DNA from 4 places in the Bradyrhizobium sp. C-145 genome. Region 1 is predicted to be linked to each of the others. Evidence: riboswitches for the same ligand, from Rfam matches in the RefSeq annotation. Region 1 holds a riboswitch; each other region holds the start of a gene.
The links. Region 1 has a riboswitch for cobalamin ahead of LRP30_RS14450 (DUF1636 domain-containing protein). Riboswitches for the same ligand answer to the same signal wherever they lie in the genome.
Positions count from the first base shown of each region.

Region 1 (5,893 bases):
CCGGAGGCGTGGTCCCAGCGCGGCGCGAGGCCGGCCAGATGCAGCGCCATCGCGAACTCCTCGCCCGCGGTGCGCATCGTCGCCGAACCCCAGAGATCGACCACGAGCCCCTTCGGCCAGTCGCCATGATCCTGCAAGTGACGGCGCAGCAGCTCTTCGGCGAGCTTGATGCCTTGCGCATGGGCCGACGGCGTCGGCACCGCGCGTGGATCGACGGCGAAGAGATTGCGCCCGGTGGGCAGCACGTCCTGGCGTCCACGATAGGGTGAGCCCGACGGCCCCGGCGCAACGCGCTTGCCTGCAAGCGCCGCCTGCAGCGCCTCCCGCTCCGCTCCGCCGCAGGCGCCGCGGCCGAACACGTGCAGGCCGTCACCGAACTGGCTTTCCTTGAGATCGCAGACGAAGCGATCGATCCGCGGAATGGCTTCGGCTGGTGCGGCCGATGCATCGAGGCCGAGATCGTCTTCGAGACCCGCCGCGCGCGCCTCGTCGCGGATCGCTGAGATCAGACGCTGGCGGCGCGCGGGATCAAGACCATCGGCAGTCGAATATTCGTCGAGCAGACGTTCGAGCCGGCGCAGGCCTTCCGGCACGACGGATGCCGCAAGCGGTGGCGGCAGATGGCCGATCGTGACGGCAGCGATGCGCCGCTTGGCCTGCGCGGCCTCTCCGGGATCATTGACGATGAAGGGATAGATGACGGGGAGATCGCCGATCAGGGCTTCCGGCCAGCATGCCTGCGACAGCGCCACGGATTTGCCGGGCAGCCATTCCAGCGTGCCGTGCGCGCCCATGTGCACGACGGCATTGATGCCCTGCCCTCGGAGCCAGAGATAGAATGCGACATAGGCATGGCGCGGCGTGCGGGCGAGATCGTGATAGTCGGCATCGCGCGTCGTTGCATCGCCGCGCTCGGGCTGGACCGCGATGATCGACGCGCCGCAAGCAATGGCGGCAAAATGAAGCGCGCCGTCGCGACAGCTCGGATCATCCTCCGGCACGCCCCAGGCTTGCGCGAGATCATCCTGCAAGACTTGCGGCAGGCGCAAGAGCGCAGCACGGTACTCAGCGACGCTCCAGGTAAGCTGCTGCCTCAGCAGCGTCTCGCCGAGCGCATCGACCGGCGCAACATCGAAGCCGGCCTCCGCGAGATCAGACAGCAAGGCCTCGACCGAGGCCAGCGCATCGAGACCGACCGCATGCGCGATCTGGTGCGGACGTCCCGGATAGTTCGAGAGCACGATCGCCAGACGCTTCCTGGCGGCCGGCGTCTCCGCGAGCCGCCGCCAGGCGGCAACGCGTGCTGCGATGACCTGCACCCGCTCCTCATCCGCGCGATGGACAAGATGCGAGAATTGCAGATCGGGATCGCGCATCCCAGCGGATTTGAAGCTCACCACGCCCGCGAACAGGCGACCGTCGACCTCGGGCAGCACCACATGCATCGCGAGATCGCCGGGCGAAAGACCACGGAGCGAGGTGGCCCAGTCCTCACGCTGCGCCGTCGAGAGCGAGACCTGGAACACCGGACATGATGCGGTATCGAACGGCGTCGTGCCGTCATCGCTCATTGCCGAGAACGCCGTCGCATTGACGATCGCGGCCGGAGGGTCTTGCACGAGATGCGCACGCAGCCAATCGGCAACGCCCGCGGCCTTCAGCGAGGTGACGAAGACGCCATAAGCGTCAAAGTCCTTCTCGCGCAGCGCGGCGATCAGGGCATCGACCGGGCCGGTGTCCGCAGCAGTGAGATAGGAGCGATAGAACGTCACCAGCGCGCGAGGCTTCCCCTCGCCGCCTACCGGCGCAGCAATGACGCCACGCGCGGGATCATAAAATCCCATCTCAGGCACGGTCATCTCGCCGACGACTGGCCCGGCATAGAGGCCCGAGGCCAGCGCGAGCTGAGCGATCGCAGCTTGCGCCGCGACCGGGCCGCCGGTGTCGCAGAGCACCTTGAGCCGGCGCAGCGTCGAGACCGGCAAGGTCGAATACGCGTCCAGCCGCGTATCGTCACGGCCATCGGCCGGCAGCACGGCCAGTACGATGTTGCGGTCTTTGGCAAGTTGCTGGAGCGCCGCGAGACCGTACGGCCAGTAGGACTCACCGCCAATCAACCGCACCAGGATGCCGCGCGCCTGCGACAGCGTGCGCTCGATATAGGTGTCGACCGAGAGCGGATGACGCAGCTCCGCAAGATTGGCGAGCCGCAGCGACGGCAGGCTGTCGCGCCCGCGCCGCCAGCCGGCCGCGAACGCGGCAAGGTCGGAATCCGAATACGAGAGCACCACGAGATCGGCCGGGTCCTGGCCGATGTCCCTTGGCGTCGCGGTCTCCTCGAGACCGCGGCTCTCGCGGAAAACGACGTGCATCAGATGCCAGATCCTGAAAGACCAAGTCCTGACCTGATCGCGGCCTCGTCGATGTCGCCATGCTCGCCGATCACGACGAGCTTTGATTGCCGTACGCCGGCAGCCCAGGGCTTGTCGAACTGGTGTCGCACGCGTTCGCCGACCGCTTGCAGCAACAGGCGCATCGGCTTGCCCGCGACCGCAATATAGCCCTTGGCACGCAGCACGTTCTGCTCGCGCGCCAGGCGCTGGATGGAGGCGACCAGCGCCTCGACATTAGACACTTCCGGAAGATCGATCACGACCGAGGCAAAATCGTCGTGCTCATGCTCCTCCTCGCCGTCGTGATGCGAGGGCCGCGCGGCAAGATCGTTCTCGGCGGCAGCGCCGAGGCCGAGAATGACGCGCGCATCGATCGCGCCGTCGGTGACGGGCAACATCGGCACGCGGCGCGGCATCTCGGCCGTGATCGCCGCCTTGGCCGCTTCGATACCCGTGGCGCCCGCAAGATCGGCCTTGGTCAACAGCACGATGTCGGCACAGGCGATCTGGTCCTCGAACACTTCCGACAGCGGCGTCTCGTGATCGAGATTGTCGTCCGCTGCACGCTGCGCTTCGACCGCAGCCGGATCCGGCGCGAAGCGGCCGGCAGCGACGGCTTCGGCATCGGCCAGCGCGATCACACCGTCGACCGTGATGCGCGAGCGGATCTCCGGCCAATCGAACGCCTTCAGCAGCGGCTTTGGCAGTGCCAGGCCCGAGGTCTCGATCAGGATGTGATCGGGCCGCACTGGGCGCGCCAAGAGCTGCTCCATGGTCGGAATGAAATCGTCGGCGACGGTGCAGCAGATGCAGCCATTGGCGAGTTCGACGATGTTCTCCTCGGGGCAATTGGCGTCGGCGCAAGACTTCAGGATCTCGCCATCGACGCCCTCGCTGCCGAACTCGTTGACGAGCACGGCAAGCTTCTTGCCGCCCGCATTGCTGAGCAGATGCTGGATCAGTGTCGTCTTACCGGAGCCGAGGAAACCGGTGACCACCGTAACCGGGACTTTTGCGAGCGAATTCATTCGGCGGCCTCCGGCACGACGGCGATGGGGGGAATGCGCGCAAGCGATTGCTTGCGGAAGATTTCGGGACGGCTGCGCCAGGGCACGAGGCCGTCGGGCGCGGCCGCATAGGCCGCAGCGCCCGCGATCACGTCGCGCGCATTCGCATCCGACAGGCGGCCATAGACGTAGGACCAGCGGCCGGGCGCGCTGAGCGCGACTGAGCAGCCCTGGCTGCAGGCGGACAGGCATTCGACGGGAACCACGCTGACGCCATCGGGCACGCCGGCGTCCAGGATCGCGCCATGCAGCCGCTTGCCTGGCGTCGTCTCGCCCTGGCCAAGTGTCTCGCCGGCACGGCAGGTAATGCAGACGTGAAGTGTGACCGTCATCGCCTCTTCCAGAATAAACAGCGGGAGGCGAAGAGGCGCACGAACCACTTTTCAGGGGCCCGTTTCCCCGTCGCGGAACACCCCGTCCGCCGGTCCAAAATCGTCCGCGCTGGCAGGTCTCCCGGCTTGCGGAGCAGGGTCTTGCCCTTCGATCCCCGCCTTCCCGATCCCCTGGGGGATCAGTGGCTTCGGGCATCTCTCCGGTCACGGTCGCGGGGGCGGCTGCATTTTGGACCCAAATCTTGCCGATTCGGACCCTATCGCATTCCCTCTTCGCCTGTCATAGGACAGGAACCAACGCGGGCCCACCATTTGCCGCTGGCCGCCACTTGTCAAGCCGAAGGACTGGTACGATGACGCCTGAACCGGAGACCCAAACGGGCGAGGAAACCGACGCCCGGCACGCTGCGAAAATGGCGAAGAAGAAGGCCGCCCGCGACAAGATCATGGCGACCAAGAGCGGCGAAAAAGGCCTCATCATCGTCCACACCGGCGCCGGCAAGGGCAAGTCGTCCTCCGCCTTCGGCATGATCGTCCGCTGCGTCGCCCATGGCTTCCCCTGCGCGGTGGTGCAGTTCATCAAAGGCGCCTGGGACACCGGCGAGCGGCGCCTGCTCACCGGTCATTTCGGCGATCTCTGCCAGTTCCACGCCATGGGCGAAGGTTTCACCTGGGAGACGCAGGACCGCGCCCGCGACATCGCCGCCGCGCGCGCCGGCTGGGAGAAGGCCAAGGAGCTGATATCAGATTCCAACCTGCGCATGGTCGTGCTCGATGAGATCAACATCGCGCTGCGCTACGACTATCTCGATATCGCCGAGGTCGTCGAATTCCTCACCACGCAGAAGCCGCCGATGACGCATGTCGTGCTCACCGGACGCAACGCCAAGGACGAGCTGATCGAGATCGCCGACCTCGTCACCGAGATGACGCTGGTCAAGCATCCCTTCCGCTCCGGCATCAAAGCGCAAGCCGGCGTCGAATTCTGAGACGATCTCGCTATGGCGCGCGCGCTGATGATCCAAGGGGCCGGCTCGGACGTGGGCAAGTCGCTCATCGTCGCCGGCCTGGCGCGCGCCTTCACGCGCCGTGGCCTGCGCGTGCTGCCGTTCAAGCCGCAGAACATGTCGAACAACGCGGCCGTCACCGTCGATGGCGGCGAGATCGGCCGCGCCCAGGCGCTCCAAGCGCTCGCCGCCGGCGTCGAGCCGCACACCGACATGAACCCGGTGCTGCTGAAGCCGGAGACCGATGTCGGCGCGCAAGTCATCGTCCACGGCAAGCGCATCGCAACCGCCCGTGCACGTGACTATGCCGCGATGAAGCCCTCGCTGATGAGTGCCGTGCTGGAGAGCTTTGAGCGGCTGAAGGCACGCTCTGATCTGGTGCTGGTGGAAGGCGCCGGCAGCCCGGCCGAGGTGAACCTGCGCAAGGCCGACATCGCCAATATGGGCTTTGCGCGCAAGGCCGACGTGCCGGTCGTGCTGGTCGGCGACATCGACCGCGGCGGCGTCATCGCCCAGCTCGTCGGCATCAAGACGGTGATCGACCCCGATGATGCCGCGATGATCCAGGGTTTTGTCATCAACAAATTCCGCGGCGATCCCACGCTGTTCGATGACGGCTACAAGCTGATCGAAGCGAGGACTGCGTGGCGCGGTCTCGGCGTGCTGCCCTGGTTCGCACGCGCCGGCGAGCTGCCGGCAGAGGATGCGCTGGGCCTGCGCGATGCGCGAAAGCCGGGCCAATGCAAGATCGCCTGTCTCGCGTTATCGCGGATCGCCAATTTCGACGATCTCGATCCGCTCAAGCTCGAACCGGGCGTCGATCTCGTCATGGTGCGTCCGGGCGAAGCGATTCCTGGCGATGTCAGGCTCGTCATCATCCCCGGCTCAAAATCCACCCGCGGCGATCTCGCCTTTTTGCGGGCGCAGGGCTGGGACATCGATCTGCTCGCACATCACCGCCGCGGCGGCCATGTGCTCGGTCTCTGCGGCGGCTATCAGATGCTCGGACATAGAGTCGCTGATCCCGATGGCATCGAGGGCCCTGCGGGCGACACGCCGGGTCTCGGGCTGCTGGATGTAGAAACGGTGATGAG
Region 1 covers NZ_CP088150.1:3,126,457-3,132,349, reverse strand. The annotation lists gene cobN (cobaltochelatase subunit CobN) at 1-2,372, opposite strand, end outside; gene cobW (cobalamin biosynthesis protein CobW) at 2,372-3,421, opposite strand; gene LRP30_RS14450 (DUF1636 domain-containing protein) at 3,418-3,792, opposite strand; cobalamin riboswitch at 3,886-4,106, opposite strand; gene cobO (cob(I)yrinic acid a,c-diamide adenosyltransferase) at 4,146-4,781, shown strand; gene LRP30_RS14440 (cobyric acid synthase) at 4,794-5,893, shown strand, end outside.

Region 2 (5,893 bases), 3.3 Mb from region 1:
GCCGTCCACTCCGATCGGCGCAATGGCAATCCTTCGCGGAGTGCAGCTTCGTCGATCTGGATCATGGTCGCACCAGCATTTTCGAGATCACGGACTTCGTCTCGGATCGCGAGCGCAATCTGGCGGCAGACCTCGCTTCTGGGAATATCATCGCGAACAAAGGACCAGTTCAAGATCGTCACCGGTCCGGTCAACATCGCCTTCATCGGCTTGCTCGTTAGTGATTGCGCGTAGCGCCACCAGTCTACGGTGATAGGCTTCGACCGCAAGACATCGCCAAATAGGATCGGTGGCCTGACGCAGCGCGAGCCGTAGGATTGCACCCATCCGTTCCTGGTAAATGCGAAGCCGGCGAGTTGCTCGCCGAAGTACTGCACCATGTCATTGCGCTCGAACTCGCCGTGCACGAGGACGTCAAGACCGATGTTCTCCTGCCAACGTACGGCGCGCGCAGTCTCCTCCTTGAGGAACCTGTCGTATTGCTCGTCGCTCATCGCGCCTCGCACATGCGCCGCACGGGCATTCCGGACCTCTGTGGTCTGCGGAAACGATCCGATCGTCGTGGTAGGAAAAGCCGGTAGTCCGAAACGATTGCTTTGGATCTCGGCACGACGGGCAAATGGGCTGGCGCGCGGGCGCATGCTCTGGTCGATCGCTCTCATCCGGGCAGCGACATTGGCATCGCGGATTTTCGGCGAAGTCAGGCGGACAGTCGCAGCACATTCCGACTCGGCAAGAGCTAGCGCAACATTCTGGTCGCCTGCGAGTGCCCGCGCCAGGATCGCAAGCTCGCGCATCTTCTGGACCGAGAAAGCAAGCCAGTTCTTGACGTCGGAAGCGAGCCCGGTCTCGAGTTCAACATCGACCGGCACATGAAGCAGCGAGCAGGATGGGGCGATCTGTACACGATCCTTGCCAAGCTTCGCAATCGCGGGTTCGAGCCGCTGGCGCAGCGAGGACAAATTCGACCGCCATACATTCCGGCCGTCGATCACGCCGAGCGAGATGACGAGATCACTTCGGCGGCCAGCAATGATCTGGTCCAATAACTGTGGCGCTCGAACCAGATCGAGGTGAAGTCCGGCAACTGGCAGCCTCAAGGCGGTATCCAGGTTGTCGCCGAGGTCGCCAAAATAGCTGGCAACCATGATCTTGATGGCCGGCCCCTCCTTGGCGAGCCGGTCATAGGCATGGAGCAGAGATTTTCGCGCCCCCTCATCCAGATCAAGAACCAGGCAGGGCTCATCGAACTGAACCCAATTTGCCCCACGTTTGGCCAATTCCTCCAGAACCTCGATATAGGCCGGTATCAGTTCATCCAGCAGTGAGAGTGGCTGGAACGCGAGATCGGCACTCTTGCCGAGCTTTAGGAATGTGACCGGCCCGATCAGGACAGGGCGGGTCTGAAAGCCAAGGGCCTTGGCTTCCTCATACTCCTCGATCGGCTTGCGAGAGCATAGCCTGAAAGTCTGTCCCCTGTGAAACTCGGGGACCATGTAGTGGTAGTTGGTGTCGAACCACTTGGTCATCTCCTGCGCGGGTGCGCCAAATCCGCGGGGTCCATGACCGCAACTCGCACCCTGGTCGTCGCATTGTGAACCGCGGGCCATGGCGAAGTACGTCTTGAGCGAAACGGATTCGGCTTTCGAGGCGTAGATCTCCGGGATGGCGCCAACCATGACACTTGTGTCGAGCACCTGGTCATACAGCGAGAAATCATTCGATGGAATGACCGTGACGCCGATAGATTTCTGACGAGCCCAGTTCGCGGCACGCAGGCCAGCTGCGTCCTCGAGCAACTGCTGTTCGCTGCTTTTTCCGGCCCAGTAGCTCTCTAGAGCACGTTTGAGCTCGCGCCTTGGACCGATGCGTGGCGTTCCGAGCGTGGCAACCGGAAGGGAGAGAAGAGACATAGCGTAAACCCCATGTTGGGGGCAAAGGCCATGGCGGACGCAGGCAGGGGAAGTCGCGCGGTGCGACGGCTGCTTGGCGCACCACCGGGACACCCCGCCCGTGGACGAATATATTGTCGGGGCAGGTCTCCTGGCTCGCGGGTCATCGCTGCTGTCCGGCCTTCCCGAAGCCGCGCAGGCTTCAGTGACATCGTTGGACAGCGGCTCGCCGCTCACAGTTGCGGGGGCAGCGCCGGCATTTTCACCGGCTTCCCTCTTAGCTCCGGATCAAATGCAAACCGGAGAACCTCGACGACTTGGATTATCGGCAAGAGAACTCTTCCGTCAACCTCTCAGATTATGTCGCAAGCTAATGCTGCGAACATCTGCTACGCGAATGACTGAGCATCTCTATCGCTGACTACGATGTAGAAGCGCTCTCCAATCAGCGATATCAGAATGACCATCGTGGCTACCTGCGCGTGGGGCCGCATGCCAGATCGGTGGAAAGGACAAATGCGGCTTGCGCGGCCGGAACTGCTGCCTCGAGCAGAACGCATTTGATGCGAGTCCCGGCTTCCCAGCGGTTCTTCGAGCACGTCCGCCCCAGCCGCCTTCTCGACCAACAGGATCAGTGTTGATTAGGCCCAAGACACCTGGCGAAAGCCAGCAACATACGCGGCGAGCACGTTGATTTGCGTGCCAACCAGACTCCAAATGCTCGGCGGTGAAGATTGGCTTGGCGTCCTTGGCCATCGAGTGCAAAGCGCAGCTGACGGAGGCTGCCCTCGACTTCCGGAGCGCCGCATATCGCGAAAGGAGCGCCAACCGCGCCGCGGCTCCTTGGCCACAAGTGCCCCAAGGCATGGCAGAGATCGAAGGCCACATTCCAGGAACGATAAACCAAACGGTTCAATTGCGGCAAACGTGCTCCCCATTCTCATCAGGACACCGAGGCGTTCCCCTGCGCCGTCGAATATCCAGTGCGTGACGAGGATGGATAAGCCGCGATGGATAGGCTGAATGGAACGATCGAAACGAGTGCAAGTCGGAAAGTCGACAAAGAGGACACAAAACCGGTGAGAATTGCCGTCTATTACCTGGCACGGAGAATGCAAGTCCTCGGCATGCCCAGGCTCCTCCTGCTGGGCATGTCCAGCACAGCAAATTGGGGCTGTCGCTGGCGGCTGAAGTTAGCGGCGCGTGACATAGAGGGGAGCGCCTGCTCGCGCGGGACACCATCGGTCGCCCCGTCGCGTAGCCGCTAACTTCTTGCGCTCGCGCATAACAAGTTGAAGGTTGCCCGCTTTGAAAGACGTGTTGATGAAAGACCAGATGGGCGGACGGTTATGAAGAGAATGTCTGGAAGACGCGCGCTATGGTTTTGTCTCGGTGGACCGCTGATCTGCCTGGCCGCGCTGGCTGCCATGAGCAACAGTGTTCGCGCCAACGACAGCCCTCTTGTCGACAGAGTCAAGTCAACGTGGCGAGCGCAAGATGGTGAGACGATAGAACAAATTCTGTCCAACGTCTCGAAGGTGGCACACTTCGTCCCTCGAACGTGGGGCGTCGCTGAACTTGACCGAAATGAGTATGTTTTCGTTTCGTGGACCAGGCACCGGGACAATAAATCAGACGAACAGTACGTTATCACCTGGAAGATCGCGCTCGACGGGACGATTGAACTTGCGTCGACCTATGCAAAGCCGATGGAACTGGGCTGGCGCGCCCTGGCGCTCTCGTTGATCGCCAGTGAAGTCGCGGATGGCGAAAGGGACGCAAATCTTCGCTTTCTGCATGATCCGACCAACTTCAACTTTGTGACGACCGCGCAGGGCCAGCTCGGCGATCTTCTGCGGCAGGGCCGCTGCAACATCGTTGAACCTGTTGGAGTGAACTACTTGCCGAAGCAGAATGACAAGCCCACCGAGAACGGTGATCTGTGGCGCGTTCTGCTTTTGGTGAACTGTAATATCGCAGGGCCCCGTTATTTTACCCATAACGGAGTCATCACTTTCGAGAAGAGCGAAGGACAAGATTGGGAGCCGCAATCCTCTTTTGCCAAGCGTATCGCGGCCTTTCCTCCTGGCTCCTGGTTCGCTCGCATGGAGCCAAAGGAACGGGACGAGTTAGAGGGGAGCGAAAGGCCTCGGTAAATGGTCCCGCAGAGCAAGATCGCACCGCAGCTCCTTTAGCGCCGAACGCCTCAGAGCAACTGCAAGACATATCAGCTCTAAAGTCGCGGTGTTTACGCCTCCGCAACAGTCGCGAGCCTTTCCGCAGCCTTCAGCCCGTCATCGAAAAAATCGGGCAGCACGATTACCTCGACTCTTTCTGCGAGGAGTCGAGCTCAGCGGCGCGTGCCAGCTAGCGAGATTTGGCCCCCGGCGCACCCCAGGCAGTGAGAGCACACCAATCTGCGAGGGACCCACTCTCCATGCCATTCTTCACGGGAGCGGGCCTGAAGATGCCTCGGGCCCAAGCCCGATCCGGCGTGCGCGCCGCGCATCGCGCGACTGACTGGCACCCGCAAGAGCGTGAGCATGCCGACGCGGAGGCCGCGCGCGGGATCGAGTGTTGCGACGAAACCGGTTAAGAGGGTAACAGGGGCACGGTTAGCGATGCCGGCATACCCCCTGAGTGCCGACCCTTTTCCGAGAGCCCCGGCGAGGAGCCCCGGAGCCGTGCGCGAGGCATCGAGGACCGAGCTGAGTCGGCGCTAGATTTTCTCGCGCGCATTCGTCTGCGCGTCATAGATCCGGATTTGAAGCATGGGAAAACGCTTCTTTAGTTCTGCTCCACCTGCCCTGGCGCACGATCATGGTGCAGCGCGGAGGTACGAAAAGCCACAATGCAATTGGCATCAAGGACCCATCCCGGCTGGCTCTACGAAAGAGAGCTCCGGGTTCTGCGCGGTTTGCGCAAACGATACCGATCATTTCCGCAGCGAACGTTGATCTGAACTCCGCGGCGGTCCAAATCTCAGAGGAAGCGAGACCAGATTTCTTTCGAACATCGGTCTTTCGTGACAAGAATTTACGGCGAAATGTCATCGCCCTCGTCGAGACCGGCGGCAGCCTTCTGTCTGCCGATGGAACTTGGCACGAAGCATAGCAGGGTCGCTCCTCCACGCCTGACTTCCACTCCACCGCCGAAAATTCACAGGCGCTTTTTGTTCAAGCGCGGCAGAAACAGCGTTCCGAGCTTCGGCTTTCTCCTGCATCGCGAGTTCGGCGCTGAGCGATGGGAATCTCCTCCTCAGGTCGAGAGGGTGCAGTGCGCGCCCACTGAGAGAGCCCATCGAGACTCGAAGGATACCGCGACACGCACACCGGAAGAAATCGCTTGAACCTCACGCAGCGTCAGGTCGTAGGTTCGAAATCTCGACCAAGCTTTCATAAAGCACACGTCGAACGATGCCGGCCGAATAACGGACATGATGCGTCCAGCAGTCGAATGTGGCGGCACCGGCTCGTGCGTGAACGTGGATCAAGAGCGAAAGGTAATTGTCGGGATGAAACACCGCGTAATGATGGTCGCATTGCTCGCTCTCATCACATCTCCGGTCTGCGCGGGCAAACTCAGCGGTGCTCCGCGCATCGTCGACGGCAATATGATCGAGATCGAGCAAACCAAGATTCGGCTCTCAGGGATCGAAGCTCCTGAGACTGATCAGATTTGCCTCGACGCCCACGGCAGGAAATGGGCTTGCGGCGTAGCTGCTCGCGACGAGCTTATCAAGCATTCGAACGGACGAACGTGGGATTGTCATACCACAGGAGTTGATGAGTACAGGAGGTCACTCGGCAGTTGCTTTATCGAAGGCGAAGATGTGAACGCCTGGATGGTACGCTCGGGCTGGGCACTATCGTCGGGTCCATCTAACCATAGCTATGCTATCTATGAGTTGGTGGCGAGCACAGGCTATGCGGGGCTGTGGTCGGGGGCGTTCATCGCGCCTTGGGACTGGCGTCGCCGCAACAAGAGGACGATCATCGTCG
Region 2 covers NZ_CP088150.1:6,448,063-6,453,955, forward strand. The annotation lists gene metE (5-methyltetrahydropteroyltriglutamate--homocysteine S-methyltransferase) at 1-1,913, opposite strand, end outside; cobalamin riboswitch at 2,016-2,219, opposite strand; gene LRP30_RS30435 (nodulate formation efficiency C protein) at 3,185-4,048, shown strand; gene LRP30_RS30440 (thermonuclease family protein) at 5,329-5,893, shown strand, end outside.
Region 2: linked by a shared signal. The riboswitch ahead of metE (5-methyltetrahydropteroyltriglutamate--homocysteine S-methyltransferase) and the one ahead of LRP30_RS14450 (DUF1636 domain-containing protein) in region 1 are both predicted to bind cobalamin.

Region 3 (5,893 bases), 1.5 Mb from region 1:
GACCGCCGTCACTGAGCTGCGCCGCGATCTGACCGAGGACCACGCAAAGCTGGCCAAGCAGGTCGATGCCAGACAGATGGCGGAGGCCCGCGGCACGCTGGAGCACATCGACGTGCTGCGCGACCAGTTCAATCAGAAGATCGATGCGATCCGCGCCGACATGCTGGCGCAGGTTTTCTTCAGCACGTCGCAGGTGATTAGCCATCAGCACCAGGCGATCATCGTATCGGGCATCGTGACCTTGCTCGCAGCGATCGTTGGATTTGCCTTTGCGCTCCTGGTGAGTAGCGGCATCACGCGCCCGGTGCGGCTGCTGCTCGCCGGCACCCGCGAGGTCGAGGCGGGCCGGTTCGACAAGCCCATTACCGTCTCCACCCAGGATGAGATCGGCGAGCTTGCCGCGGCCTTCAACCGCATGATCGAGCAGCTCCGCCACAACGAGCGCATCCGCGAGACCTTCGGCCGCTACATCGACCCGAAAGTGGTGCAGGGCCTGATTGACCGGCCGGAGGTCGCCATCGACGGCCAGCGCCGGGTCATGACCATCATGTTCTGCGACATGAGCGGCTTCACCTCGATGAGCGAGGGCGTGACCCCGCGCGGCCTCGTCAAGGTGATGAACCACTACTTCACGGTGATGTCCGGCCCCATCCGCAGCAATCGCGGCATCATCGACAAATATATCGGCGATGCCATCATGTGCTATTGGGGCCCGCCCTTCATCGAGGAGGACGAGCAGGCGATGCTCGCCGGCCTTGCCGCCATCGAGATGGCCGATCAGGTGCCCGCGCTCCAGAAGCAGCTGCCGGATCTGCTCGGCATCCGCGCCATGCCGGCGCCGTGCGATCTGCGCATCGGCATCGCCACCGGCGAGGTCCTGACCGGCAGCATCGGCTCCGACCTGATGATGAGCTTTACCGTGATGGGCGACGCCGTGAACCTCGCCTCGCGGCTGGAGGCCGCCAACAAGGCCTACGGCACCCGCGTCCTGGTCTCGCAAGCAACGGCGGATGCGATCGGCTCACAGCTCGAACTGCGTGAGATTGATCGCGTCGCGGTCGCGGGGCAGCGCGCACCGCAGGCCGTCTTCGAGGTGATGGGCAAGGCCGGCGCACTCACCGATGCGCAAGCGCGCCTGCGCACGCACTATGCCGAAGGCCTTGCCGCCTATCGCGCCGGGCACTTCGACGACGCCCGCGCCGCCTTCAACGCCGCGCTCGAAGCGGTCCCCGGCGACGGTCCCTCGCGCACGCTGCTCGGCCGCATCGCGCAGTTCGAGGTCAACCCGCCGGACGTGGGTTGGGACGGCGCCTGGCGGTTGGAGCAGAAATAGCATTGCCTGCCGTCCGGCGTCGCCGACCGGAAAAAACGATTCTACTCCATAACGATGTTCGCCGTGACCTATTTCCCGGGCTTAGGCTCGACGTCCCTGAGGCGTCAGATGGGGACACGCCGATGACACACCTTGAGGACAGGCTCGAACGGTTCGAGACGCTCTCCGCCGAGTGCGAGCTGATTGCCAAGCTCGCCACCGACAGCACCAAGCGCGAGTTCTATCTGAAGCTCGCCGAGCAGTACCGCCAGCTGGCAGTGGATATGCGGCAGGCGATCGCGACCAGCGCTGCTGCTTGAGGCCGACTGCAATCCGTTCTTAACATTTGGCGCGCATTCTCAGGCGCATGCGGGCGTCGCTGATTGGCGATGGCTCGTAGTGGGAAGGCCGGGGTTCGTTGCAATGCAGCGCCTCGCGAGTGTCACTTGCCATGTTTGACGGGCAATCCCATGCGTCTCGTTGCAGTGATCATATTCGCGCTCATGACGGCGGCCTGCGATCAGGAGCAGGACATCACCGGCTCGACGTCGACCTGCCCGATGCGAAACTACAGCTACAATCCTCGCGACATGAACCAGTGCGTCAGCGCCTGCAAGTCATGCGATCACGGCACCACGGTCACCTGCACGACCTCCTGCACCCTCAAGGGGGCTCGCTGAGTTCTTGATGCTTGTGGCCAAAATCGCCGGCGCGCCAAAAGACAGGAGGCTGTCGGCGGTGCCCAGGCACCGGAACGATTCACTTGGATTAATCATTGAAGGAGGCGGGCAGGACGCGTGGAGTCCGATTGAATGGGTATGCTCGATCCCGGCCGGTTCCTAGTGTCGTGCTCGCATTGCGACGCTTGGCCGATGGCTGCCAACGTCAAACGTTCAAGCTGGTCGGCATTCCCGCGTGAGGTCCGTTTCGTGTGTCGGCGCTGCCGCCGCGAGGAGACCGCGATTGTCTCTGCCTCCGGCGAACTGACGCCGATCAAGCGCATCGATGTTCCGCCACGCGACGTCGCCATCGCTTGGGCGCAGGCCCAGCGCCCGCGAGGGCGGACGTAGCTGCCGGGCCTCTGCTTGCGGGACGCACCGGCAGCGGCGAGTGGTCGCTGCCAGATGCAACCAGTCGATTGACTCCCGGGCTGCACGACTCGTAAAAGATCCGCGACGGTTCTCCTCACGGAGATCAAAAGGGAACGTGGTGCGAGATTTTCCCAACGCCGGGATCTTCTCAATGCCATGGCTGCCCCCGCAACTGTAAGCGGCGAATCTCTCGTCCTATGCCACTGGGAATCTCGGTCCTGGGAAGGCGACGGAGAGGTAACGACCCGCGAGCCAGGAGACCTGCCGTCAGCCGTGGTCACACGCGAAGATGTCGGTCGGGGAGTACAGACATTAGCTTCACCGGAGCGATTGATCGCTTCGTCGTGAAACCTCGTTCGCTGTGACGTGCCACTGACGTCCTGCCGAGGTTTTGTTCGCATGTCTTCCGTTTCCGCCGCAATCCGGTGCCGTCGCACGGCCTGGCTGGCGTCCAGCTTCATCATTCCCGTTCTTGTCCTCAATATGAGGGGCGTCCGCGCCCAGACTGCCGCCGAGCAGTTGCCGCCGGTCGAAGTGACCAGGGCCGACGATCAGAACCGCACGCGTGCCAGGGCGAGCAGCGATGGCGACATGGGGAGACGCCGTGCGACGCCGAACGGCGCGCCGACAGGGACCGGCTCGGCCGGCTTTGGCGGTGAGGCGGCCAGCAACAATGGAGGCATCGTCGACGCCGCCACGACCGTCATCACCGCCGCGGACGTCGCCCATTCGCCGTCGCAGACGCTTGCCGAGATCATCTCGACGCAAGTACCGGGCGCCCAGATCACGACGTTCTATGGCGGTCCGATCGGCGCCAAGACCGGTGTCGACCTGCGCGGCTTCGGCGCGTTCGCAACGACCAACACGCTGGTGCTGGTCAACGGACGGCGGCTGAACGACATCGACATGGCGCAGGTGGACCTTGCCACCATCCCGCTCAATTCGATCGAGCGCATCGAGATCACGCGCGGCAATTCCGGTGCGGTGCTCTATGGGGACAACGCGGTCGGCGGCGTCATCAACATCGTCACCAAGAACGGCGTCGGCGGACCACCCATGGCCGCGGGCATCGAGGTCGGCTTCGGCTCGTTCAACACCAGGCTCGCCAACGTCTCGACGTGGCTCAATTCCGGTCCGTGGTCGACCTCGTTTTACGGCAACACCGTCAAGACCGATGGCTATCGTGACAACAATCGTTATTCCCAGGAGAACGGCGTCGGCAATCTGAACTACACGACGCCGGGGTTGACTGCTTTCCTGTCCGTGACCGGCGACAATCAGGAGCTGCGACTGCCGGGCGGCCGCACCGTCGATCCCTCGATCGGTCTCGACGAGCTCGCGACCAACCGGAAGGGGACCAGCACGCCCTTCAACTATGCCAACCAGCAAGGTTTTGGCGCGACAGCGGGCTTCACAAAAACCCTGGTGAACGGCGTCGATCTCATCGTCGACGGCGGCCTGCGCGACAAGAGGCAGCAGAGTGCATTCTTCTCCAGTCCGACGCCGGCGCCCGCCTTCTTCACCTCGACCTATGTCGACGCCGATCTGACGACATGGTCGATCACGCCGCGGCTCAGCGTGAAGAGCCTCCTGCTCGGAATGCCGTCGCAGCTCTTGACCGGCATCGACTATTACGATGCGAGCTTTCAGCAGAACCGCGGCGCCGGCCAGGGTCTCGCCGCCTGGCACAATTACGACCTCAGGCAGCAGACCGTTGCGGGCTATTTTCAGCACACATTGGGTGTGACGCCCACGACCGACGTTTCCTATGGCGCGCGGGTGCAGACCATCAGTCTGTCGGCACGTGACAATTTTGATCCGGCGGCTCCGTTCAACGCCGACATCGGCGCGCACCCGCTCAGGAGCGACGAGACCCAGTATGCGCTGCACCTCGGTGCCGAGCATCGCCTCAACGACATTGTCTCGCTGTTCGGCCGCGCCGCGCGGTCGTTTCGCACGCCTGACGTCGACGAGCGGGTGTCGTCAGGACCCTCATTCGATCCCTTCTTCAATCCACTGCCGCGAACGTTCCTGCTCAAGACCCAGACCTCGCAGGATGTCGAGGCTGGGCTACGTATCAAGGGAGGCGGTCTTCAGATGCAGAGCAGTCTCTATCTGATGGACCTCGCCAACGAGATCCATTTCAATCCAATCCTGTTCTACAACGCCAATCTCGATCCGACCCGTCGTTACGGCTCGGAGACCAGTGTCTCCTATCGCGTCAACGACGCGCTGCTCTTGCGCGCCGGCATGGCTTATACGAGGGCTGTCTTCCGAGGGGGCGTCTGGGCGGGCAATGACGTGCCGCTGGTCTCGCGCTACACCGCGAGTGCGGGTGTCACCTGGAACATCTGGCAGAACTATGTCGTGCTCGACGCCACCGCGCGATTCTGGAGCGAGCGTCGCATGGACAACGACCAGGCCGGAACGCAGAAGCCGATCCCTGCCAATGGCACGATCGACCTCAAGCTCAGTGGTCAATATGAGCGGTACTTCTGGTCGCTCAGCGTCAACAATTTGCTGAACGCGCTCTACTACGACTATGCAGTCGCAAGCACCTTTACCGACGGTCGCTTCAGCGCCTATCCGCTGCCCGGCCGCAGCTATCTGCTCAAAGCCGGCGCCACGTTCTGACGTCGATAGGGCTGTCACACGTCCCCAAATGCACTAGAATTCGAATAGAAGGAGATCACTTATGGCTCTCAGCATCCAGCCGTCTCACGCCGACCGTCTGCGGCTTCACCCGGTCGCGCCGCGTCTTGCGCCGATGTTCTGCTTTGCGCTGCTGACGGCGTCATGCGCGCTCGCAAGCTTCGCGCTCGCCTGTGCAACACCGTTCGCGGCCTTTGCCGTCGTCGCGGCCGCGATGCTGCCGCTGCGCCCGGCGCTGCTCGTCGTCACTGGCGCCTGGCTCGTCAACCAGACCATCGGCTTCGGCGCGCTGCACTATCCCATCGACGGCAGCACCATCGCCTGGGGTTTTGCGATCGGCGCGGCCGCGCTGCTGGCGACCACCGTTTCGTCTGCGGTGCTGCGCATGCTGCCGCAGGGCCGCACGCCGCTGGCGCTGGCCGTCACGCTCGTCGCCGCCTATGCGGCCTATGAGCTCGCGCTGCTCGCCGCGACGCCGTTCCTGGGGGGAGAGGGCGCCTTCACCGCAGCCATCGTGATGCGCCTTGGGCTGACCAGCGCCGCCTGGCTCGCCGGTCTCGTCGCCGCCTGCGAGATCGTCCGCCTGCTCGATCCGTTCGGGCGCAAGCGAGCGATGTCGGCCTGAGCGCCGCTACGTTCGACGTCGTGGCGCCATCGGGGCTGCAGGATTTTGCTGTGTCGCTCTCTGTCAATCCTCGTTCGCGAAAATATTCCACTTTACCGAAATTCGGATTTGTCGTATGTGTCGCTCATCCCGGCTCACCCTTGAGGGGCGATCATGTGTCGTGATGATCGCAGAGCCGGGCTTGCGGTGGACGCGGCAGCGTCGGGCGCGAGA
Region 3 covers NZ_CP088150.1:4,591,875-4,597,767, reverse strand. The annotation lists gene LRP30_RS21430 (adenylate/guanylate cyclase domain-containing protein) at 1-1,333, shown strand, start outside; gene LRP30_RS21425 (hypothetical protein) at 1,456-1,632, shown strand; gene LRP30_RS21420 (hypothetical protein) at 1,783-1,992, shown strand; gene LRP30_RS21415 (hypothetical protein) at 2,125-2,382, shown strand; cobalamin riboswitch at 2,472-2,687, shown strand; gene LRP30_RS21410 (TonB-dependent receptor) at 2,803-5,037, shown strand; gene LRP30_RS21405 (hypothetical protein) at 5,099-5,680, shown strand.
Region 3: linked by a shared signal. The riboswitch ahead of LRP30_RS21410 (TonB-dependent receptor) and the one ahead of LRP30_RS14450 (DUF1636 domain-containing protein) in region 1 are both predicted to bind cobalamin.

Region 4 (5,893 bases), 1.9 Mb from region 1:
CGGCGGTGGTCTGACGACCGTCGCGATCGGTGAGGACCATCAGGGGACGGCCGCCGATCCAGACGAAGCGGGCTTCCACCGCGCCCTGCGGCGGCATCGACCGGAAGTTCGCCGCGATCTCCGGCGCGTCATGTCCGGCATAGCGCGCGGCCATGTCCCTGGTCGGCGTGCGAGCGGCGAAATACTCTCCGGGATTGAGCGACAGCCAGCCGCTGAATATCCATGTCATCACGAAGACGCCACCGACCAGCCCGGCGATATGGTGCCAGGCCATCCAGCCGCGATAGGGCGTGACAGTGCCCCGGGCATAGCGCCGGCGCAAGCGCAACCGCAGGACGCCGATCCAGAAGCCGGTTACCCCCACCACGAGGCAGATGCCGGATATCCAGAGCACCACCTGCCGCCAGAGCGCGGCATCCCGGCGAAGAACCGTAGGATAGATCCAGTGCGGAATCGAGCCGAGCCAATTCCAGAGCCTCTCGCGGCGTGTCGTGTCGAGCACCAGCTCGCCCGTCCTCGCTGAGATGTAGAGCTCCGTTCCGCTGTCGTCTCCAAGCGAGACCAGGAATAACGGCCGCAATGGATCATAGCGCGCCGTCACGCTCCATTGATCGCGACCGATCGTGCCGATGATGCCGGGACGCACCGCATTCGGATGATGGCTGGCGATTGCCTGCGCCTGCTCGGACGCAACGCCCTCGATCAGATGCCCGTCCGTTGCGGCTACGGTGCTGCGCCTGCCGTCCCAATCCAGCAGCCGATAGACGGGCGTGTCGTCCAGCATGAGAAGACGAAGGTCGCGCGGATAGTGATCGACACCGGCAATCGCCATGGCCCAGTCGGGCGCGATGCCTACCCGGTCCCAGGCAATATCCGGCAGCGCTGACCATCGCTCGCGGTCGGTGAGCTGCGGGAACGCCACATACATCATGACGATGCCCGAGACGAACCACATCGTGAAAAACAGGCAGGTCGCGATGCCGATCCAGCGATGGATGACGAACAACCATCGCCGTCCCCGGCGGATCAACGTGCCTCGCATGATCAGAACTTCACGTTGACGGACAGTTCCGCCGTGCGCGGCATGCCCAGCAGCCACTGCCCGGCATACGGCGCCGAAATCGCATAGACGGTATCGAACAGGTTGTAGAGGCGGAAGGCGACGGTGGTCCGCGCGTGCGGCTTCCAGCGTATTCCGCCGTTCACGATTGCATAGCCGGGGCGGCGGAGCGTATTGGCGTCGTCCGAAAAGGTCCGGCCGACGATCTGAACGCCGCCATAGACCGACCAGTCGGGAGCAAAGTCCCAGGTGACCCAGACGTTCGAAACCTGCTCCGGCACATTCTTGGGGATGTTGCCGGCGTAGCTGACGATCTTGCCGCCCACCGTCTGGCTGAACTTGTCGTATCTCGCCTGCAGCAGCGCCAGATTGGCGTCAACCCGCCAGCCGTCGTTCAGGGCAAGACCGATCGAGGCCTCAACCCCGCGCGACGATTGTTGGCCGACCTGCAACGCCAGACCGGCGGGATTGACGGGATCGGGGACCAGCAGGTTGTTCTTGACGATCTGATAGCCGGCGAGCGTCCACTCGCCACGGCCGCCCCAGAACGATTGCTTCACACCAACCTCGATCTGCTTGCCGGTGGAGAGCTGAAACGTCTTCTGGGTCGCAGCCAATGAGATCAAGTTTGTGACTGGGTCGACGGCGGTCGCGTACTGGCCATAGAACGCCAGGTTCGGGATCGGCGTGTACACCGCGCCGGTGCGCCAGCTCGTCCCCGACAGCGACGTACCAAAACTATTGGCCGGTGTCTTGTAGTCGGTGCGGTCGACCTCGGGGCGGTCGACCCGCACGCCGCTCACGAGGGACAGCTTGTCGGTCAGCGACAGCCGATCCTCGGCGAACAGTGCGTACTGGTTGACGATGGCATTGTAACCGGGCGTGGCCGGCGTCGTCGTTGCGGAAAAATAGCCCAGGCCGACGGCATCGACGCCGACTGAGGTTGTCCCGCCAAAAGGCGAATTGTTGGTGTGGGTGAAGTCGATCCTGTTGACGTCGAAGCCTGTAACGAGCTCGTTGGCGAGGCCGAGCACGTGGCCGCGGAACGTCGCATCCGTCCGGTTGCCGGCCTGCGCCTGGTCATGGAAAATCTCGATGTAGCTGGTCCGCGTGATGAGCTGGTTCGCGGGATTCCACGCGTAGCTCTCGACGTCGCGCCAGTGCCGATGGCTGGTCAGGTAGTAGAGCGTGTCGTGGACCGTGATGCCGTCCGCGACGTTCCATTCAGTCTTGAACTGAGTCCGGTTGTCCTCATAGTGAATCGCGCTGTCGAGCACATTGTAATTCTTGAAGCGCAGCGTGTCGTCGATGGTGCGATTGATCAGAGGGGTCCCGAAGTAGTGCGACGGGTTTCTGTTGCCGTAGTCCTCGGACAGCGTGAAAGCGAGATTGTCCGCAGCCTGCACCCGCACCGCTGCGGAGATCGCCAGGTTGGATGTCTTGTCACGATCGACCCAGCCATCCGACATGTTGCCGGTGGCGGTGAAGCGATAGGATACATTGGGATTGACGGCGCCGCCGCTGTCTACCGCAAGGCGTCGCGTCACGTTGCTGTCGAGCGATACTTCGGCATCGTTGTAGGTCGTTGCGATCGGCTTCTTCGGGGTCACGTTGATGATGCCGCCGATGGCACCTTCGCCGTAGAGCACCGACGCCGGCCCGCGCATCACCTCGATACGCTCCGCCGACCAGGTATCGAACGGAAACGTCACCGTGCCGGCACCGACATAAAGGCGCGTGCCGTCGTACAGCGTCATCACCGAATTGCTGCCGGCGAATCCGCGGGTGGCGAAGGAAAGACCGCCGTTCCCGGGGGCTGGGCTCGCGGTAAAGCCGGCTGCGTTCTGGGCCACGGCATCGGTGACGTTGTGCTGGCCGCGACCCGCGATGGTCTGCGCCGTGATCGTCTCGATGCTGGCAGGCGTTTGCAGCGGCGTGAGGCCAAGCCGGCTTCCGCTGGTGTTCCGCTCGGTCAGCCTTAGCGTCGACGGCGAGCCGTCGGAGGCTGCGGCCGCCGGTGCCGCGCGAGGCGTTGCCGCCGGCTTCGACTGCGGCCGGGAGGCCGCGGCCGAACGCTTGCCGTCAGGGCGGACGGCCCTCACCGCCGGCTTTTCAGGCGGGCTGACTGTGACCGGCGGCAAGGTTTGGACCGCACGGGCTTGTTGCGCCTTGGCAGCGCAAATCACAAACGGCAGAGCTGGAAGAAGGAGGGCGTGAGCGAGCAGGCCGGCACGCAGCCGCCTTGGCACGATGGGAAACACGAGAAGACCTCGGCATGACGTCAGTGGCACGTCACAGCGAACGAGGTCTCACCATGGCGCAGATGCGCCTGCGCAAGGTGAAAGCAATGTCTGTACTCCCCGACCGACATTTTCGCGTGTGACCACGACTGACGGCAGGTCTCCTGGCTCGCGGGTCCTAACCTTGCGTCGCCTTCCCAGGACCGAGTTTCCCAGTGGCCTATGACGAAAGATTCGCCGCTTACAGTTGCGGGGGCAGCTGCGGCCTAAGGGAAAATCCCCGCACCGCATTCCCTTTTGATCCCCGAGTGGGGAACCGTCGGTATCACCGTAAGAGGTGACGAGGCGCGAAGTCAATCTCTCTCTGAAGCAAGGCGTTGTTTGCTAAACCAGCTCCACCGGACCAATAGTAACAATGTCCGAGTAAGCAGCAGGAGTTCGTGCTTGGGCCCTATAGAGCGGAAACTCGCGAAAGCTAGTCGAGCATTTGGCCCGCCGGTTGATGACAAAAGCGCATCGCGCAGCTTGCCGCGGCAGAGCCGCGAATCTACGATCAGGTGGGAGACGCGCGCGCCGGACTGCTCTTCACGCCTAAATAACAGAGCCGTTGAAATCTGTCGAAGAAGACGACCGAACGCAGGATTTCAACATGCAGGGGCGGCAGTTTGCATTAATCAACATTGAAAGATGGTTACGGTCACTACAGCGGAAACGATTGCCGCAGAGCACATTTCCGCGCCCGCAACACTTTGGCGGATCTCGGAATTTGCTTGTGGGTCGGCTCCAGCAGCAGAGCGGCACGTTCTAAGTGAATTAGCGGGGACTTTTTGTAGGGCCGCCCAATCTGAAGCCCGTACGACACACTCAGTTGGTTCGTGCGTTATGTACTGTGCTTGTCGGAACAAAAGCTCCGAATTCGCCGTTGCTGCGGAAGGAATCGTTACGCAGCGGCGCGTTGTTCTCGGCGACGAAGTGGGGAGAGGAGCGGCCGCGCCCCTACTCCAGGGGCCTTCCTTAAGGATAGATTGTAAGTAACTATTCGAACAGAAGGAATGAGAGAGCCGATGACACGCTATTTCTTCAATGTCGGCGGCATTCGTCCATTTCAGGACACGCTCGGGGAAGAATTGTTCGACGACAATGCGGCTTGGCAAGCTGCTCTTGATATAGCGCGCCACATTGTAGCAAGCCTAAGGCCCGGCGAGGGATGTCGACTTGAAGTGATGAGCGCAGGTCGGCTGATCCATTCTATAGAGATGACAACCAAACCATCTCACGCTCCGGCTTTGGTTGATTGTGATACTAACTTAGCCTCCCTCCGATGACTCCGGCCACAGAGCTGGCCCGCAACAATAGGATTGCGCGCCGCCTCGCTCGGTAAAGATCCGACGCGCGCCGAAATCATGCTGGCATTGTCTTCCTTTCTGTGTGGCTGCTGATCAAGTTTCTCGCCAGCCTAGCGGGAGAAGGATAGCAGCTCAGAGAGCTTCTCGCTGATGGTCGCGTGACGTCTAATGATCAAGCTTAAGTGGGTCCACTTCGAGAAAGTCAGCTCGGAAGCCCGATCGATTTCGGCAAGGGTACATTCGCCGTGTCAACTGGAATCCCAGCGCTCGAGACCCGAAGAGCCGGCAAGCATGGGCGATGAGAAGCCGCGACCCGAACGTGCCGGCATCGCAGCTCCCACAACTTCCCGGGTGACCCGAGCGGATGATATTCTCCCGGATGATATTCTCCAACCGACAAGCCGACTGGCTCGGAAGCGCGGTCACACGCTCACGTAATACGACTCGCCTCGGTCTCTGCGTGTCACGACGACGCAAGTCGTGCCCCGCAGAGGAGGTTGAATCCTTGCCAGGCTCCGACGCTAGTCGCTCTGCCGCACGGAGATATACTCGGTTTGGGTTTTGCATCTGAAAGATCGCATTCAAAAGTATTCAGTGCGTTCTCGTGCTATTGATCTCTTCGCATTTCGGAGTCGCAGAGTGTTGGACCCAGCCACGACTGCCCTTCTACGCACTATCCTTGATGAGGTCTGCGAGGGCGTATCCCGCAGCGAGACTGGCCTTCGCGCCCATGTCGCCTCCAAGATGCTGGACGCCGCCAGAAACGGTGAAACTACCGCGGAGCGGCTGAGACAGGTGGCCATAGAGGCACTTCGCTCGGCGCCAACGATGTGGCGATAGGTCTCGGCAGTCCTGAAGTGAATTTGCAGGTCACAGTGTTGAAGATTCTCATCAGTTACCCGGATGGATTCGCATCCATGCCCGACCTCAAGCGAGACATGGCGATTTTGGCTACGAGCGGGCCGGATTGGGCAGCGCCCACGAAGAGAATGGGTGCGCGTGTGCCGGGGCTCGACATCTTTTCCCAAGGATTGATTGAGCGCGTCAATCGAGGTTGGCGCATCACGGACAAGGGCCGGGCCGTCCTTGAGGTGATGGAAGCAAGATCGTCCGTCGTAGAAAAGCGAATAGATGAGGACGGACCTGCTGCCGGGACCAACGCTGCTGCCGAGGCGAACGTAGCTGCCAAAGAGCCTGTGAACGCTGCCACGGCTCTTTCAGTTGCGGCCAAGGCAGATCGACGGGCC
Region 4 covers NZ_CP088150.1:1,268,685-1,274,577, forward strand. The annotation lists gene LRP30_RS06020 (PepSY domain-containing protein) at 1-1,042, opposite strand, end outside; gene LRP30_RS06025 (TonB-dependent receptor) at 1,045-3,162, opposite strand; cobalamin riboswitch at 3,437-3,636, opposite strand; gene LRP30_RS06030 (hypothetical protein) at 4,365-4,625, shown strand; gene LRP30_RS06035 (hypothetical protein) at 5,286-5,486, shown strand; gene LRP30_RS06040 (winged helix-turn-helix domain-containing protein) at 5,504-5,893, shown strand, end outside.
Region 4: linked by a shared signal. The riboswitch ahead of LRP30_RS06025 (TonB-dependent receptor) and the one ahead of LRP30_RS14450 (DUF1636 domain-containing protein) in region 1 are both predicted to bind cobalamin.